2 linked regions of the Rhodopseudomonas palustris genome follow. The protein of the gene in region 2 interacts with the protein of the main gene of each other region in a pairwise test. Links are inferred from orthologs where the notes say so. Each region holds a gene or a part of one and is shown on either strand. Other genes may lie near its edges.

What was found.
Region 1: the proteins of ccmE (region 2) and FLL57_RS20655 interact in binary tests that used the Escherichia coli proteins (3 or more experiments, as listed by UniProt). The link is inferred for Rhodopseudomonas palustris from one-to-one orthologs.

Annotation. Positions count from the first base shown.
Region 1 is NZ_CP041387.1:4,483,228-4,490,916, reverse strand. What follows is about bases 1,950-4,884. They hold FLL57_RS20655 (heme ABC transporter permease), read right to left. Parts: upstream 3,817-4,884; coding sequence 3,082-3,816; downstream 1,950-3,081. Other genes in these bases: ccmA (heme ABC exporter ATP-binding protein CcmA), read right to left, coding at 4,652-4,884; ccmB (heme exporter protein CcmB), read right to left, coding at 3,987-4,655; ccmD (heme exporter protein CcmD), read right to left, coding at 2,909-3,082; FLL57_RS20665 (DsbE family thiol:disulfide interchange protein), read right to left, coding at 2,297-2,893; FLL57_RS20670 (ComEA family DNA-binding protein), read right to left, coding at 1,950-2,156. Outside these bases: FLL57_RS20685 (RluA family pseudouridine synthase), read right to left, coding at 1-151; signal recognition particle-docking protein FtsY, read left to right, coding at 180-1,127; FLL57_RS20675 (septation protein A), read left to right, coding at 1,124-1,741; more of FLL57_RS20670, read right to left, coding at 1,773-1,949; more of ccmA, read right to left, coding at 4,885-5,254; aconitate hydratase AcnA, read left to right, coding at 5,470-7,689. UniProt on the Escherichia coli protein: Required for the export of heme to the periplasm for the biogenesis of c-type cytochromes.
Region 2 is NZ_CP041387.1:1,226,440-1,234,096, reverse strand. Bases 3,277-6,179 are described here. They hold ccmE (cytochrome c maturation protein CcmE), read right to left. Parts: upstream 5,029-6,179; coding sequence 4,525-5,028; downstream 3,277-4,524. Other genes in these bases: ccmI (c-type cytochrome biogenesis protein CcmI), read right to left, coding at 5,145-6,179; FLL57_RS05615 (heme lyase CcmF/NrfE family subunit), read right to left, coding at 3,277-4,528. Also shown: FLL57_RS05630 (ABC transporter permease), read right to left, coding at 1-1,220; FLL57_RS05625 (ABC transporter ATP-binding protein), read right to left, coding at 1,217-1,912; FLL57_RS05620 (cytochrome c-type biogenesis protein), read right to left, coding at 2,035-2,532; more of FLL57_RS05615, read right to left, coding at 2,546-3,276; more of ccmI, read right to left, coding at 6,180-6,248; FLL57_RS05600 (hypothetical protein), read right to left, coding at 6,412-7,657. UniProt on the Escherichia coli protein: Heme chaperone required for the biogenesis of c-type cytochromes. Transiently binds heme delivered by CcmC and transfers the heme to apo-cytochromes in a process facilitated by CcmF and CcmH.

The sequences.
Region 1 (7,689 bases), 3.3 Mb from region 2 along the record:
GGTTCGGGCCGCCCTTGGGGCCGCGATGCACCGGCAAACCGGGCGGTTTGTCGATCACCAGCATCAGCCCGTCGCGATACAGCACGCGCGCCTGGATCTCGTCCGCGGTCAGTTCCGGCACGTCGAATTGATCGGGGTGGCTTTCGTTCATGGCACGAAACGGCTAACACAGCGCCCTGATGAGCGACACTCCGGAAAATTCGAAACAGAGCTGGTGGCGGCGGCTGTCCAGCGGCTTGAAGCGCACCTCGAGTTCGATCGGGACGGCGCTGTCGGAATTCGTTTCCAAGCGCAAGCTCGATCGGGCGATGCTCGAGGAGATCGAGGACGTCCTGCTGCGAGCCGATCTCGGCGCCGAGGTAGCGTCGCGGATCGCCAGCGCGGTCGGCGAGGGCCGCTACGACAAGATGATCTCGGCCAGCGACGTCAAAGAGATCGTCGCCGCGGAGGTCGAGAAGGTGCTGGCGCCGGTGGCGCAGCCGCTCGTCGTCGATGCCGGGAAGAAACCGTTCGTGGTGCTGATGGTCGGGGTCAACGGCTCCGGCAAGACCACCACCATAGGCAAGCTGTCGGCGCGGTTCGCGTCCGAGGGCCACAAGGTGATGCTGGCCGCCGGCGATACCTTCCGGGCTGCGGCGATCGATCAGCTCAAGGTCTGGGGCGAGCGCACCGGCACGCCGGTTGTGGCGGGCGCGCAGGGCTCCGACGCGGCCGGTCTGGCCTTCAACGCGCTGACGGCGGCGAAGGAGCAGGGCCGCGACGTGCTGCTGATCGACACCGCCGGGCGGTTGCAGAACCGCACCGAGCTGATGAGCGAGCTCGAAAAAGTGGTGCGGGTGATCAAGAAGGTCGATGCGACCGCGCCGCACGCGGTGCTGCTGGTGCTCGACGCCACCGTCGGCCAGAACGCGCTGTCGCAGGTCGAAGCATTCACCAAGACCGCCGGCGTCACCGGGCTGGTGATGACCAAGCTCGACGGCACCGCCCGCGGCGGCATCCTGGTGGCGATCGCCGAGAAGCACAAACTGCCGGTGCATTTCATCGGCGTCGGCGAAGGGGTCGACGACCTGTCGCCGTTCACCGCGCGCGATTTCGCCAAGGCGATCGCCGGCACGGAGGCCGCATGAGCGACGAGCTCCTCGAGAAGAACCGGCCGCATCCGCTGTTCAAACTGGCGACCGAGCTCGGCCCGCTGCTGGTGTTCTTCGTCGTCAACGCCAAGTTCAATCTGTTCGCCGCCACCGGCGCCTTCATGGTCGCGGTGGTGGCCGCGATGATCGCGTCCTATGCGGTCACCCGGCACGTTCCGGTCATGGCGCTGGTGACCGCGGTGGTGGTGCTGGTGTTCGGCACCCTGACGCTGGTGCTGCACGACGAGACCTTCATCAAGATGAAGCCGACCATCGTGTACGCGCTGTTCGCTGCGGTGCTCGGCGGCGGCCTGCTGTTCGGCCGCTCGTTCATCGCCATCATGTTCGATCAGGTGTTCAACCTGACGGCGCAGGGCTGGCGCAAGCTGACGCTGCGTTGGGCGTTGTTCTTCTTCGCCATGGCCCTGCTCAACGAAGCGGTCTGGCGGACGCAGTCGACCGACTTCTGGGTCAATTTCAAGGTATTCGGCATGGTGCCGCTGACCATGCTGTTCGCGATGACGCAAATGCCGCTGATCAAGCGCTACGCGGCCGAACCGGCGACGCTCGAACAGAGCGCCGCCGGCGAAGGCGACGTGTCGGGGCGCTGACCGCGATCCCCTCTTCCCGGCTTCGCCTCGCTTACTTCTGCTTGGCGATGATCTTGTCCTTGATGCCGTCGTAGGTCTTCTGCGGCACGATCTTCTTGTGCACCAGTTCGTCCTTGCCCTTGTAGGGCCGGCCCTTGATGATTGCGGCCGAGTACGCCTTGCCGACGCCGGGCAGTGCATCGAGCTGTTCGGCGGTCGCTGAATTGATGTCGAGGGGCTCGGTCTTCTCGGACTTCGCCGGGGCTGCCGCCTTGCTGTCGGCTTTCGGCGGAGGGGTCATCTTGTCGGATTTGGCGGTCGGCGGCGTGGCCGGCTGAGGCGCCTGCGCCATCGCGGGCGCGGCGGCGAACAGGCCGAGCGCGACGGCGGCGGCGAGCGGGGCGAGCGTGAGACGACGCAAAGTCGAAATACTCATCGGATGTCCCTCCAGAGGACGTTGTTAGTAACGTCCGAAAGCTCATCCGGATTCGTGGCGCCGCAATGGCGCTGCGATGAACGGCCGATAAACGGTCCGATTTATTTCTCGGAGGGTATTCGGCCGTGCTAACAGGCCGATCAGCTCTGCGGCGCCGCGAGCGCCTTGGCGATCTCGGGCTTCAAGACCTTCTCGAGGTTGTCCGGAGTGATCGGGCCGACCAGCTTGTAGGCGATCCTGCCGTCGCGGCCGACCACGAAGGTTTCCGGCACGCCGTACACCCCCCATTCGATCGCGGCGCGGCCGGAGACGTCGACCCCCACCGCGGCGAACGGGTTGCCGTAGCGGCCGAGGAAGCGGCGGGCGTTGTCCGGCTTGTCCTTGTAGTCGATCCCGACGAGCTGAATCCGGCTGTCTTCCGCCAGCGTCATCAGCAGCGGCGCCTCGTCGTGGCAGGGCACGCACCAGGACGCCCAGACGTTGACGACGCTGACCCTGCCCTTGAACATCGCCGGATCGAGACCGGCGACCTGGGTGCCGTCGCGGCTCAGGCCTTCCAGCGGCGGCAGCGGGGTCTGCGGCGCCGGCCGGCCGATCAGCGCCGACGGGATCCGCGATACGTCGCTGTCGCCGAGCCGAAACCAGAACAACACCGCCAGCCCGGCGAACAGCAGCGCCGGCAGCACCACCAGCCAGGAACGGCGCTTCGACGAGGCGGGGTCGAGGGTGTCGGTCATGATGATCCGTCGGGTTCAGTGGTCGGTGGCGCTGCGGCCGGAACGGCGCACGGCGCCGCGCGCTTCGAGGTCGCGCAGCCGCGCCTTCTGCTTGCGATAGTCGAGCACCACCCAGCCGATCAGCAGCAGCACCACGATCGCGGTCGCGGCGTAGGACGAGACGATGAAGTCCGCGTATTTGCCGAACATCACGCCGCCTCGGCCCGGCTGGCCTGCAGCATCTGCAGCGAGCGGACTCGCCGTCGCAGGATTTCGTTGCGCATCGCCGCCAGATGCAAGGTCAGAAACAGCAGCGAAAATCCGATCGCGGTGACCAGCAGCGGGATCAGGAACGCCTTGTCGAGCGTCGATCCGCCCATCCGCACCACCGAGGCCGGCTGGTGCAGCGTATTCCACCAGTCGACGGAGAACTTGATGATCGGCAGGTTGATGGCGCCGACCAGGGTCAGCACCGCCGCGGCGCGCGCCGCGCGCGACGGATCCTCGACCGCGCGCCACAGCGCGATCAGGCCGAGATACATCAGAAACAGCACCAGCATCGAGGTCAGCCGGGCATCCCATTCCCAATAGGTGCCCCACATCGGCCGGCCCCACAGCGAGCCGGTGACCAGCGCCAGAAACGTGAAGGCCGCGCCGATCGGCGCCGCAGTCTTGGCGGCGACGTCGGCGAGCGGATGCCGCCACACCAGGGTGCCGAGCGCGGCGATGCTCATCACCCCCCAGACGGCCATCGCCAGCCAGGCGTTCGGCACGTGCACGAACATGATCTTGACGGTGGCGCCCTGCTGGTAGTCGTCCGGCGCCAGCATCGCCTGGGTGAGGCCGGCCGCCAACGCCAATGCGGTCGCGGCCGCCAGCCACGGCAGCAGGCGCCCTGCCAGCGTCAGGAACCGGGTCGGATTGGCGAGTTCGGTCAGCTTCATGACGTCCCTGATAATGTCCGGGACCGGCGCAGGCAATGACGTGGGTCAGATCAGGGGCGACTTCCGAAGGAGTTGATCGGCGGTGAAGCGCCTGCGCGCGGGTGCGAATCCGGCGTGTCGCGGGTCCGAACCGACGGCATCGGCACCGAACCAACGACGCTGCGCCTGTTCTAGTCCAGGCCCTGCCTCAGGCTGGCGGCAGCGGCGAACGGGCCGATCACCAGGCTGAGCAGCGAGATCGCGCACAGGATCGAAAACGGCGTGCCGAACGACACCGGGCCGACGATCGCCGCCTGGGAGGCCGAAACGCCGAAGATCAGCACTGGGATCGACAGCGGCAGCACCAGAACGGCCAGCAGCAGGCCGCCGCGGCGAAGCGTCACCGCCAGCGCGGCGCCGATCATGCCGGTGAAGGTCAGCGCCGGGGTGCCGGCCAGCAGCGTCGCCATCACGGCCAGCGATGCGCTGCCGTCGAGGTTGAGCAGCAGGCCGAGTACCGGGGTCGCGACGATCAGCGGCAGCCCTGCCGCCAGCCAATGCGCCAGCGCCTTGGCGGCGCAGGTCAGCTCCAGCGGCGTGCGGCTCATCACGATCAGGTCGAGAGAGCCGTCCTCGGCGTCGGCGGTGAACAGCCGGTCGAGCGTCAGCAGGCTGGCGAGCAGCGCGCCGAGCCACAGGATCGCCGGCCCGAGCCGCTTCAAGAGCGCAAGGTCCGGGCCGACCGCGAACGGCATCAGCACCACCACGGTGAGGAAGAACAGCACCCCGATCAGCGCGCCGCCGCCGACCCGGAGCGCGATCCTGATATCGCGGCGAATGATGGCGCCGAGCGCGGTCATGCAGAGGCTCCGATCCGCTGCTCGCGCACCGGAATGCCGAGAGGCGTGTGGGTGGCGGCGACGATGATGCCGCCGCCGGCGAGGTGATCCTGCATCAAGCCGACAAACAGCTCCTGGCCTTTGACGTCGAGCGCGGAGGTCGGCTCATCCAGCAGCCAGATCGGCCGCCGGACCACCAGCAGCCGGGCGATCGACAATCGCCGCCGCTGCCCTGCGGACAGATACGCCGCCGGCAGCTCGGCCGCGTGGCCGAGCCCGACCGCCTTGATGGCGGAGCTGAGGTCGGTGCGGTCGCCGCCGAGAAAGTCGCGCCAGAACCCGAGATTTTCGGCGACGCTGAGCGACGGCTTGAGCGCGTCGCGGTGGCCGAGATAGTGCGCCTGTTCGGCGACCGGCGTATCCGGTTCCCCGCCGTCGAGCGTGATGGTTCCGGCCTCCGGTGTCAGCAGCCCGGCGATCAGCCGCAACAACGATGTCTTGCCGGCGCCGTTGTGGCCGACCAGCGCCAGTGCCTCGCCGCCGCTTGCATCGAAGGCGAGCCCGGCGAATACCTCGCGGCCACCTCGTACACATCGTAAGTCGCGCCCCGACAGCCGCATGCATCCCAACCTGTTCCGCCCCGGGATCGGAACGGCCTGCTCACAAATCGATGCGCTCGCCTGTCATTGTCGAACTGGCGGCGCAATTGGAAAGGTTCTATAAGCCGGAACTTGATGCAGCACACGATCGGCGCCTGCAAGCCGGACGGCCTGCCCCTCCGGAGCCAGCATACAAGCTCGCCCCATCGACAACGATAATCTGGGACCCGCCTTACATGACCTCGCTCGACAGCTTCAAATGCCGGAAGATCCTCAAGGTCGGCAGCAAGTCTTACGTCTATTACAGCCTGCCCACCGCCGAGAAGAATGGTCTGAAGGGGATTTCCCGTCTGCCCTATTCGATGAAGGTGCTGCTGGAAAACCTGCTGCGCAACGAGGACGACCGCACCGTCAAGAAGGCCGACATCATGGCGGTCGCCAAGTGGATGCGGAAGAAGGCGCTGGAGCACGAGATCGCCTTCCGCCCGGCGCGCGTGCTGATGCAGGACTTCACCGGCGTGCCGGCGGTGGTCGATCTGGCGGCGATGCGCAACGCGATGCAGAAGCTCGGTGGCTCGGCCGAGAAGATCAACCCGCTGGTACCGGTCGATCTCGTCATCGACCATTCGGTGATCGTCAACTTCTTCGGTAACAACCAGGCTTTCAAGAAGAACGTTGCCGAGGAGTACAAGCAGAACCAGGAGCGCTACGAGTTCCTGAAGTGGGGTCAGAAGGCGTTCTCGAACTTCTCGGTGGTGCCGCCCGGCACCGGCATCTGCCACCAGGTCAATCTCGAGTACCTGGCGCAGACGGTCTGGACCAAGAAGGAGAAGATGACCATCGGCCGCAAGACCGGCACCTTCGAGGTCGCCTATCCGGATACGCTGGTCGGTACCGACTCGCACACCACCATGGTCAACGGTCTCGCCGTGCTCGGCTGGGGCGTCGGCGGCATCGAGGCGGAAGCTGCGATGCTCGGCCAGCCGCTGTCGATGCTGTTGCCCGAAGTGGTCGGCTTCAAGCTCAAGGGTGCGCTCAAGGAAGGCGTCACCGCCACCGATCTGGTGCTGACCGTCACCCAGATGCTGCGCAAGCAGGGCGTGGTCGGCAAGTTCGTCGAGTTCTTCGGCCCGGGCCTCGATCATCTCTCGGTCGCCGACAAATCGACCATCGCCAACATGGCGCCGGAATACGGCGCGACCTGCGGCTTCTTCCCGGTCGACAGCGAAACCCTCGACTATTTGAAGACCTCCGGCCGCGCCTCGGCGCGCGTCGCGCTGGTCGAGAAATACGCCAAGGCGCAGGGCCTGTTCCGCACCGCCAAGTCGCCGGACCCGGTGTTCACCGTGACGCTGACGCTCGACCTCGCTGACGTGGTGCCGTCGCTGGCCGGACCGAAGCGTCCCGAGGGCCGCGTCGCGCTGCCGGCGGTAGCGGAAGGCTTCACCACGGCGATGGACGCCGAATACAAGAAGGCGCTGGACGGCGCCCGCTACAAGGTCGAAGGCCGTAATTTCGACCTCGGCCACGGTGATGTGGTGATCGCAGCGATCACGTCCTGCACCAACACCTCGAATCCGAGCGTGCTGATCGGTGCCGGCCTGCTGGCGCGCAACGCCGCCGCCAAGGGCCTCAAGGCGGCGCCGTGGGTGAAGACTTCGCTGGCGCCCGGTTCGCAGGTCGTCGCCGAGTACCTCGCGAATTCCGGTCTGCAGAAGGATCTCGACAAGGTCGGCTTCAACCTCGTCGGCTTCGGCTGCACCACCTGCATCGGCAATTCCGGCCCGCTGCCGGAGGAGATCTCGAAGTCGATCAACGACAACGGCATCGTCGCTGCGGCCGTGCTGTCGGGCAACCGCAACTTCGAAGGCCGCGTCTCGCCCGACGTGCAGGCGAACTACCTCGCTTCGCCGCCGCTGGTGGTGGCCTACGCGCTGGCCGGTTCGGTCACCAAGAACCTCGCGGTCGATCCGATCGGCACCGGTCGCGACGGCAAGCCGGTGTACTTGAAGGACATCTGGCCGACCACCAAGGAGATCAACGCCTTCGTCAAGAAGTACGTCACCTCCAAGGTGTTCAAGGCGCGCTACGCCGACGTGTTCAAGGGCGATACCAACTGGCGCAAGATCAAGACGGTCGAGAGCGAGACCTACAAGTGGAACATGGGCTCGACCTACGTGCAGAACCCGCCGTATTTCGAGGGCATGACCAAGCAGCCCGAGCCGATCACCGATATGGTCGACGCCCGCATCCTTGCGCTGTTCGGCGACAAGATCACCACCGATCACATCTCGCCGGCCGGTTCGATCAAGCTGACCTCGCCTGCCGGCAAGTACCTGACCGAGCATCAGGTGCGTCCGGCCGACTTCAATCAGTACGGTACCCGCCGCGGCAACCATGAAGTGATGATGCGCGGCACCTTCGCCAACATCCGCATCAAGAACCACATGCTGAAG
Region 2 (7,657 bases):
CCGACGATCGCCCGACTGAACGCAGCGGGCGTTTCGGACCGCAACGCTTCTGCCGGCTTCAGCCGCAACACCCGGCGAACCGCGGCCAAAGCTCCCGCCGCGGCCATTGCGGCGCCGGCGCCGATCGCGAGCATCGGCACCCACATGGGCATGGTGAGCGGCAGGTCGGGGAATCGAAAGAATGGCCGGTAGGCTTCGATCATGCTGAGCGCGTACCAATGGCCGGCCGGCACGCCGAGCACCGCCCCGAGCGCGCAGATCGATCCGACCAATTTGAGATAGTGCATGGCGATCGGCATCGATGGAAAACCCAGCGCCTTCAGGGCGGCGATCTGCTCGCGCTGGGCGTCGACCAGCCGCCCGATCAGCACGTTCAGCAGGAACGAAGCGATGCCGAAGAAGATCACCGGCACGAAGATCGCCAGCGTCCGCTGTTCGGCAAGCTCGTCGGCGAGAAAGCGGTGCGAGGCTTGATCGCGACGCTCGTAGGCGCCGCGGCCGCCGTAGCGGTCGAGCTGCGCATCGACCTGCGCCGCCACCGCCAAAGCCGAGGCGCCCGGCGCCAGCGTCAGCACGAGGTTGTTGAAGGCGCCCTTCATGTCGAACGCAGCGGCGACGGCATCGTCGTTGGCCCACAGCACCACGAAGGTCCGGTCGTCCGGCAGCGGATTGCCGGGCCGGGCCGCGTAGATGTACTCCGGCGAATGCACGATGCCGGCGATCCGGAACGTCTCGACCCTGCCGTTGAGGATGACGCGGATGGTGTCGCCCGGATTGACGCCCCAGGTGCTGGCGAAACCGGCGTTGACGAGCACCTCGTCGAGCCGTGCCGGATCGAGCCATCGTCCCTTGACGCGATCGAGCCGGTTCAGCGACGGCTGGCCTGGCCTCGGAAGCGAGACGATGGCGCCGGCGACCGACAGATCCGAGCGCTCCCACTCAACGCGCACGTCCTTGACGACGCGGGGCTCGGCGATGCCGACGCCAGGCAGCGCCGCAATCGTCGCCGACACCGTGCTCGGAGCCCGCTCCAGCTCCACCCACAGATCGGCGAACCGGCTGGTCCGGTAGTACTCCTCCTGCGCCGTCCGCAATGAAAGATAGGTCGAGACCGAGCCGATCAGCACGGCGACGCCGGCGCCGAGCAGCAAGGCGACCGACAGCACCTGCGCACGCATCGCCCACAGATCGCGCCGCAGCTTGCGGTCGAGGATACTCACCAGCTCAGCTCCTCGGGCCGCAACAGCGTGGTGTTGCGCTCGTCGGCGACGATCCGGCCATGGCCGAGCCGCAGCACCCGGTTGGCCATGCCGGCGATCGCCGAATTGTGGGTGATGACAATGGTGGTGGCCCCGAGGTCGGCATTGGCCCGAGCGAGCGCAGCCAGTACCAGCTTGCCGGTCTCGACATCGAGCGCGCCAGTCGGCTCGTCGCACAGCAGCGCATCCGGCCGTTTGACGATGGCGCGGGCGACTGCGACGCGCTGCTGCTCGCCGCCCGAGAGCTGCGATGGGAAGTGCCGGAGCCGATGCGAGAGACCGACCAGCGCCAGCGCCTCGACCGGCTTCATCGGATTTTCGGCGATGCTTGCCACCAGTCCGACGTTCTCTTCGACCGTGAGGCTCGGGATGAGATTGTAGAACTGGAACACGAACCCGACGTGCTCGCGCCGGTAGCGCGTCAATTCCGCTTCGCTCGCGCCGGTCAACTCGTGGTCGCGCCAGCTGGCGTGCCCGGAGGTCGGCGCGTCGAGCCCGCCAAGAATGTTGAGCAGGGTCGATTTGCCGGATCCAGACGGACCCAGCAGCACGACGAATTCGCCGTTCCAGATGTCGAGGTCGAGGTCGCGCAGCGCATAGACGATCGCCTCGCCAGACCCGTAGGTCTTGCACAGGCCTCTGGCGGAGAACACGGGACTCGCGTCTTGGCCCACCGCACCGCTCCCCTCGTCGCCGGTCTCCGCTGGGGTGCCAAGCTGCGTTCGGCGGCGGCGACCCGGGATGATTTACCGAAGCGCCAAACCCTGCGGTCTGATCACGAAGCCCGGTCCGTCCCCTGCTCCAGCAGCTTGTCCAGCCGCGCCTGCTCGTCGGCGCTGAGCGGCTTCGGGGCTTCGCCGACGCGGGCGGTGTCGCGGCCGCGGCGGCGGATGTGCAGCCACAGCCCGAGCCCGCCGCCGACCAGCACCAGCGGCGGCACCAGCCACAGCAGCAGCGTGTGCAGCTCGAACCGCGGCTTCAGCAGCACGAACTCGCCGTAGCGCTCCACCAGATAGTCGATCACCTGCCTGTTGCTGTCGCCGGCGGCGATCCGCTCGCGCACCAGGAGGCGCAGATCCTTGGCCAGCGTCGCGTCGGAATCGTCGATCGACTGGTTCTGACACACCATGCAGCGCAGTTCGCGCGACAATTCACGCGCCCGCGCCTCCTTGGCCGGATCGGCCATCACCTCGTCGGGCTGCACCGCGTGCGCCAGCGGGGCCGCGAAGGCCGTCGCGGCCACGATAAGCAGAGCGGCAATCAGTTTCCGCATCGGTCTCTCCACCCTACTCCGCCGGCTGCAGCGCGCGCGGCGCTTTGGCGGGCTTCGGTGCGCCGACCCGGAGCCGGCGATCGGACAGCGACAGGACGCCGCCCAGCGCCATCAGGAGCGGGCCGAACCAGATCAGCAGCACCATCGGCTTGTGATACATCCGCACCGTCACGGCGCCCTGATCGTTGAGATCGCCGAGCGAGACGTAGAGCTGGCTGAGGCCGCGGGTCAGCAGCGCTGCTTCGGTGGTCGAGGTGCCGCGGGTGACGAAGCTGCGTTTCGACGGCGTCATCACGCCGACCGGCCGGCCGCCCTCGGTGACGGTGAACCGCGTCAGCAGTTCGCGATAGTTCGGCCCCTGGCGCTGATTGGCGCCCTCGAATTTGAATTCGTAGCCGGCGAGCCTGGTGCTGTCGCCGGGCTTCATCGCGGCGATGTATTCGGTGTTCCAGGTGCTCTCGCAGACGATGCCGATCAGCGTCACGCCGAGCGCCGCATGGGCGAACATCGTGCCCCAGGCCGAGCGCGGCAGGCCGGCGGCGCGGCGCAGCGAGATCGACAGCGGATTGCGGAACAGGCCGATGCGCTCGACGATATCGACCAGCGCGCCGATGATCACGAACACCGCAAGGCCGATGGCCAGCGGCGCCAGCACCGCGCCGCCATGGACCCAGGCGTAGACGAAGGCGACGGCCAGCAGCGCCACCACGCCGGCGGCGATCAGCCGCTGCGCCGCGGCGACCAGATCGCCGCGCTTCCAGGCCAGCAGCGGACCGAACGGCACAGCGACCAGCAGCGGCACCATCAGCGGACCGAAAGTGAGATTGAAGAACGGCGCGCCGACCGAGATCTTGTCGCCGGTCAGCACTTCCAGCGCCAGTGGATACAGCGTGCCGACGAACACCGTGGCGCAGGCGGTGGTCAGGAACAGGTTGTTCAGGACCAGCGAGCCCTCGCGCGAGATCGGCGCGAACAGTCCGCCCTGCTTCAGCGCCGAGGCGCGCCAGGCGAACAGCGTCAGGCTGCCGCCGATGAACACGCACAGGATCACCAGGATGAACACGCCGCGGCTGGGATCGGTGGCGAAGGCGTGCACCGAGGTCAGCACGCCGGAGCGGACCAGGAAGGTGCCGAGCAGCGACAGCGAGAAGGTCAGGATCGACAGCAGGATGGTCCAGACCTTCAGCGCGTTGCGCTTCTCCATCACCAGCGCCGAATGCAGCAGCGCGATGCCGGCGAGCCACGGCATCAGCGAGGCGTTTTCGACCGGGTCCCAGAACCACCAGCCGCCCCAGCCGAGTTCGTAGTAGGCCCAATACGAGCCCATCGCGATGCCGAGGGTGAGGCAGACCCAGGCGATCAGCGTCCACGGCCGCACCCAGCGCGCCCAGGCGGCGTCGAGCCGGCCTTCGATCAGCGCCGCGGCGGCGAACGAGAACGAGATCGAGAACCCGACATAGCCGAGATACAGCAGCGGCGGATGCAGCGCGAGACCGATGTCCTGCAGCACCGGATTGAGATCGCGGCCTTCCATCGGCGGATTGGGAATCCGCAGGAACGGGTTCGAGGTGATCAGGATGAACAGATAGAACGCGGTCGCGATCCAGCCCTGCACCGCCAGCACGTGGGCGCGCAGCGACAGCGGCAGGTTGCTGCCGAGCGCGGCGACCAGCGCGCCGAACAGCGCCAGGATCGCCACCCACAGCAGCATCGAGCCTTCGTGGTTTCCCCACACGCCGGTGATCTTGTAGAGCAGCGGCTTCATCGAGTGCGAGTTCTCGTAGACGTTCACCACCGAGAAATCGGAGGTGACGTTGAGCCACACCAGCGCGCCGAACGACGCGGCGACGAAGACGAACTGCACCAGCGCGGTCGAGCGCGCGACGTTCATCAGGCCGCCGTCGTTGAGACGCGCGCCGAGCACCGGCACGGTGGACTGGATCAGCGCCAGAGCGAGCGCCAGGACGAGTGCGTAGTGCCCTGCCTCGGCGATCATTTGCGGCCCTCCGCCGCGTCGGCGGAGGCCTGCCCCGCCGTGGTCTGATCAGGCGACTTCTTGCCGTAATCGTCCTTCCAGTGGCCGTCCTTCTTCAAGGCGTCGGCGACCTCCTTGGGCATGTAGTTCTCGTCGTGCTTGGCCAGCACGGTGTCGGCTTCGAACACGCCGGCGGCGTCGAGCGCGCCTTCGGCGATCACGCCCTGCCCTTCGCGGAACAGGTCGGGCAGGATGCCCTTGTAGGCGACCGGCAGCGTCGCGCCGCCGTCGGTGACCTTGAACGACACCTTCAGTTGCTCGCCGCGCTGCAGCGAGCCGGGCTCGACCACGCCGCCGAGCCGGAACCGCTTGCCGGCGGCGATCTGCTGCTCCGCCACCATCTTGGGGGTCGAAAAGAACACGATGGAGTCACGCATCGCGTTGAGCACCAGCCCAACAGCCACCACGAGCACCACCCCGGCGCCCCCGATCATCAACAACCGCCGCTGTTTACGCGTCATGGTCCGTTCGCCTCGGCGTCCTCTACCGGATGTTCGAAAGTGGCGCTCCACCGCGCCGCTTCGGAGTCTTTGTCTGACGAAGATGTCGAAAAACCACATCGTTCGTGCAGCGATCGTCAGCCGTCGAGCCCGAGGCTCCTGAGGCCGTCGTTGAGCTGTTTCAGCCGCTCGGGTTTGCCGGCCACCGCCTGACGCGCCTCGGTCTGCGCGCTCCTAGCCTTCTCGGTGTCGCCGAGCACCATATAGGCGCGCACCAGCCGCAGCCAGCCGTCGACGTCGTCGCCGTTCTGCTTCAGCCTGGCGGCGAGCTTGCCGACCATGCCCTGGATCATCGCGGCCCGATCGGCCTCGCTCATGTTCTGCATCGCCGCGGCGACGCTCTCCGGCGTCGCCGGCTGCGCAGTGCCATCGACGCGGGCGAGCTCGGCCTGCAACATCGACCGCCACGGCGCATCGGCCGGCGCCTTCTCCAGCATCGCCCGCCACATCGTCGCGGCGTCCTTCGACCGGCCGTCCTGCTCGGCGGCGAGGCCGAGGAAATAGCGCGCCTTGGCGTCGTCGGGATTGAGCGCGACGGCGCGTTCGAATTCGGTCTTGGCGTCTGCCGTCACCACGCCGCCCGCCGCCGAGGTCAGCACCTCGCCGAGATCGGCGCGACGATCGGCGGTGTCGCCCGCATAGGTGATCGAATTGCGATAGGCGCGCGCGGCGTCGGCGAACCGGCCGGTCTTGGCCAGCACCGGCGCCAGCACGGTCCAGCCGCGGCCGTCGGTCGGGTTCTTCTCCAGATGCGCCTCGACCTGGGCCACCAGATTCTCGAGCGGCTGCGAATTCGGCGGCGCCTTGGCGCGCGCGAATAGCGGCTCGTCGGGCTGCGACGGCGAGCCGAGCGGCAGATAAACCGCCGCCGCCAGCACCGGCAGCCCGATCAGCGCGAGCACCGCCACCGCACGGCGCGGCCCGGGCCGGGCCGTGGTCGGCGTGGCGCGTTCGGTCTCGGCGCTGGCGAGCAGCCGGCGGCCGATCTCAACCTTGGCGGCTGCGGCTTCGGACGAGCCGATCAGCCCGACCGCGGCGTCGCGATCGACCTCGGCGAGCTGGTCCTTGTAGACTGCCGCCTCGCTGCCGTCGCGCTGCGCCTTGACGCTGCGCCCGAGCGGCCAAAGCACGGCGAACACCGCTACGGCCGTCATCATCGCGAACACAAACCAGAGCGCCATTCGAGCGGGATTCCGGGGTGAGGACTAAAGGGCCGCGGCACCGGCCCGGCGGGTCGAAAAGCCGGGCGGGTTACACCATGGTCGGACGATAGCCGCAATTGACATTTGCGGCACCGGATAAGCCGCCGCAGGGGACGAAACTTGATTTGAATCAAAGGGGAGCTCAGCCCGCCCGCGCCGCCGGCTTGCGTTCCACCACGACCATGGCGTTTTCGACCGCGCGGCTCATCAGCGAGGCGTAGTCCTGGCTGAACAGCAATTCGCAGAACCGGACCGCGGCCTGGGCCTGCTGATGCCGGAACGGCTTCACCCGGGGGTCGGAGCCGCGCAGCGACTGCACCAGCGCGTCGGTGGATTTCTCGACATATTGCTGCAGCTCGGAATAGGTCCGCTGCGTCACTTCGTTGATCGCCAGTTCGCTGGCATAGGTGCGGCACACGGCGACGAAATCGATCAGCGCCACCGCCTCGTCGACCTCGATCTGGTCGAGCTTGGCGCCGCTGGCGATGTCCTTGTCCGGACGCTGGCGCAGCAGCCGGCGAACCCGGCCGGGCACGCTCTCGATCTCCGACTTCACGGCGTTGGAGATTTCGACGCGGATCGCGGCGAGCTGCTTGCCCCAGGCCGAGTCGCTGCGGATGTCGAGTTCGGTGCGCAGACCGCGAACGCCGTCGTGGATCACTTTCAGGTTTTCGGCGACGTTGCCGTAGTGGCCGCGGCGGATCTCCTCGCGCAGATCGGCGGTGAGCCGCGCCAGATCCTGAACCGCCATGGTGACCGCAACGCCGTAGGGCGTGGCCGCGACCTTGATCTCGTCGTCGGAGCCGGCGACCTTGATCGCCAGCCGCACGATCTGCCACGGCTGGTTGAGATGGCCGAGGATCAGCGTCAGCGCGAACGGCAGCAGGATCGGCGTCTGCAGGCCCGGCACGTTGAGCGCGGCGATCATCGAATTGACCTGGCTGTCGCCGAACACCCGCAGGTTGCTGGAGAGCTTGCCGTTGAAGCTGTCGATCGCGTCGCGGTTCTTCAGCACGGCGCCGATCGGGGCGAGATCCTCGATCACCGACGGTGGCCCGACCCGCGACATCGCGCGCTGGCGGTCGACGCCGGCCTCGGGATTGATCAGTTTCTCGATTGCGGCGGCGGCGGCCTGCTGCAGCTTGCGGACCTGCTGTTCGACCTGGGACGCCGGCGCGCCGCGCAGGCCGATCAGCGCCGCCTCGAACTCGCGGATCTGATCGGGCATCCCCTCGCGCTCGAGCCACTGCCATACCGAGGTCAGCGACGAGCGCCGGATCTGGCCCGGGCGCGGGGTCTCCTTGGGATCGATCAGGAACGGCTCCAGCACCCGGAACATCAGCCGCGCCGGATCGTCGCTGCGGGGGCGGCTGTCGTCGTCGGAGCCT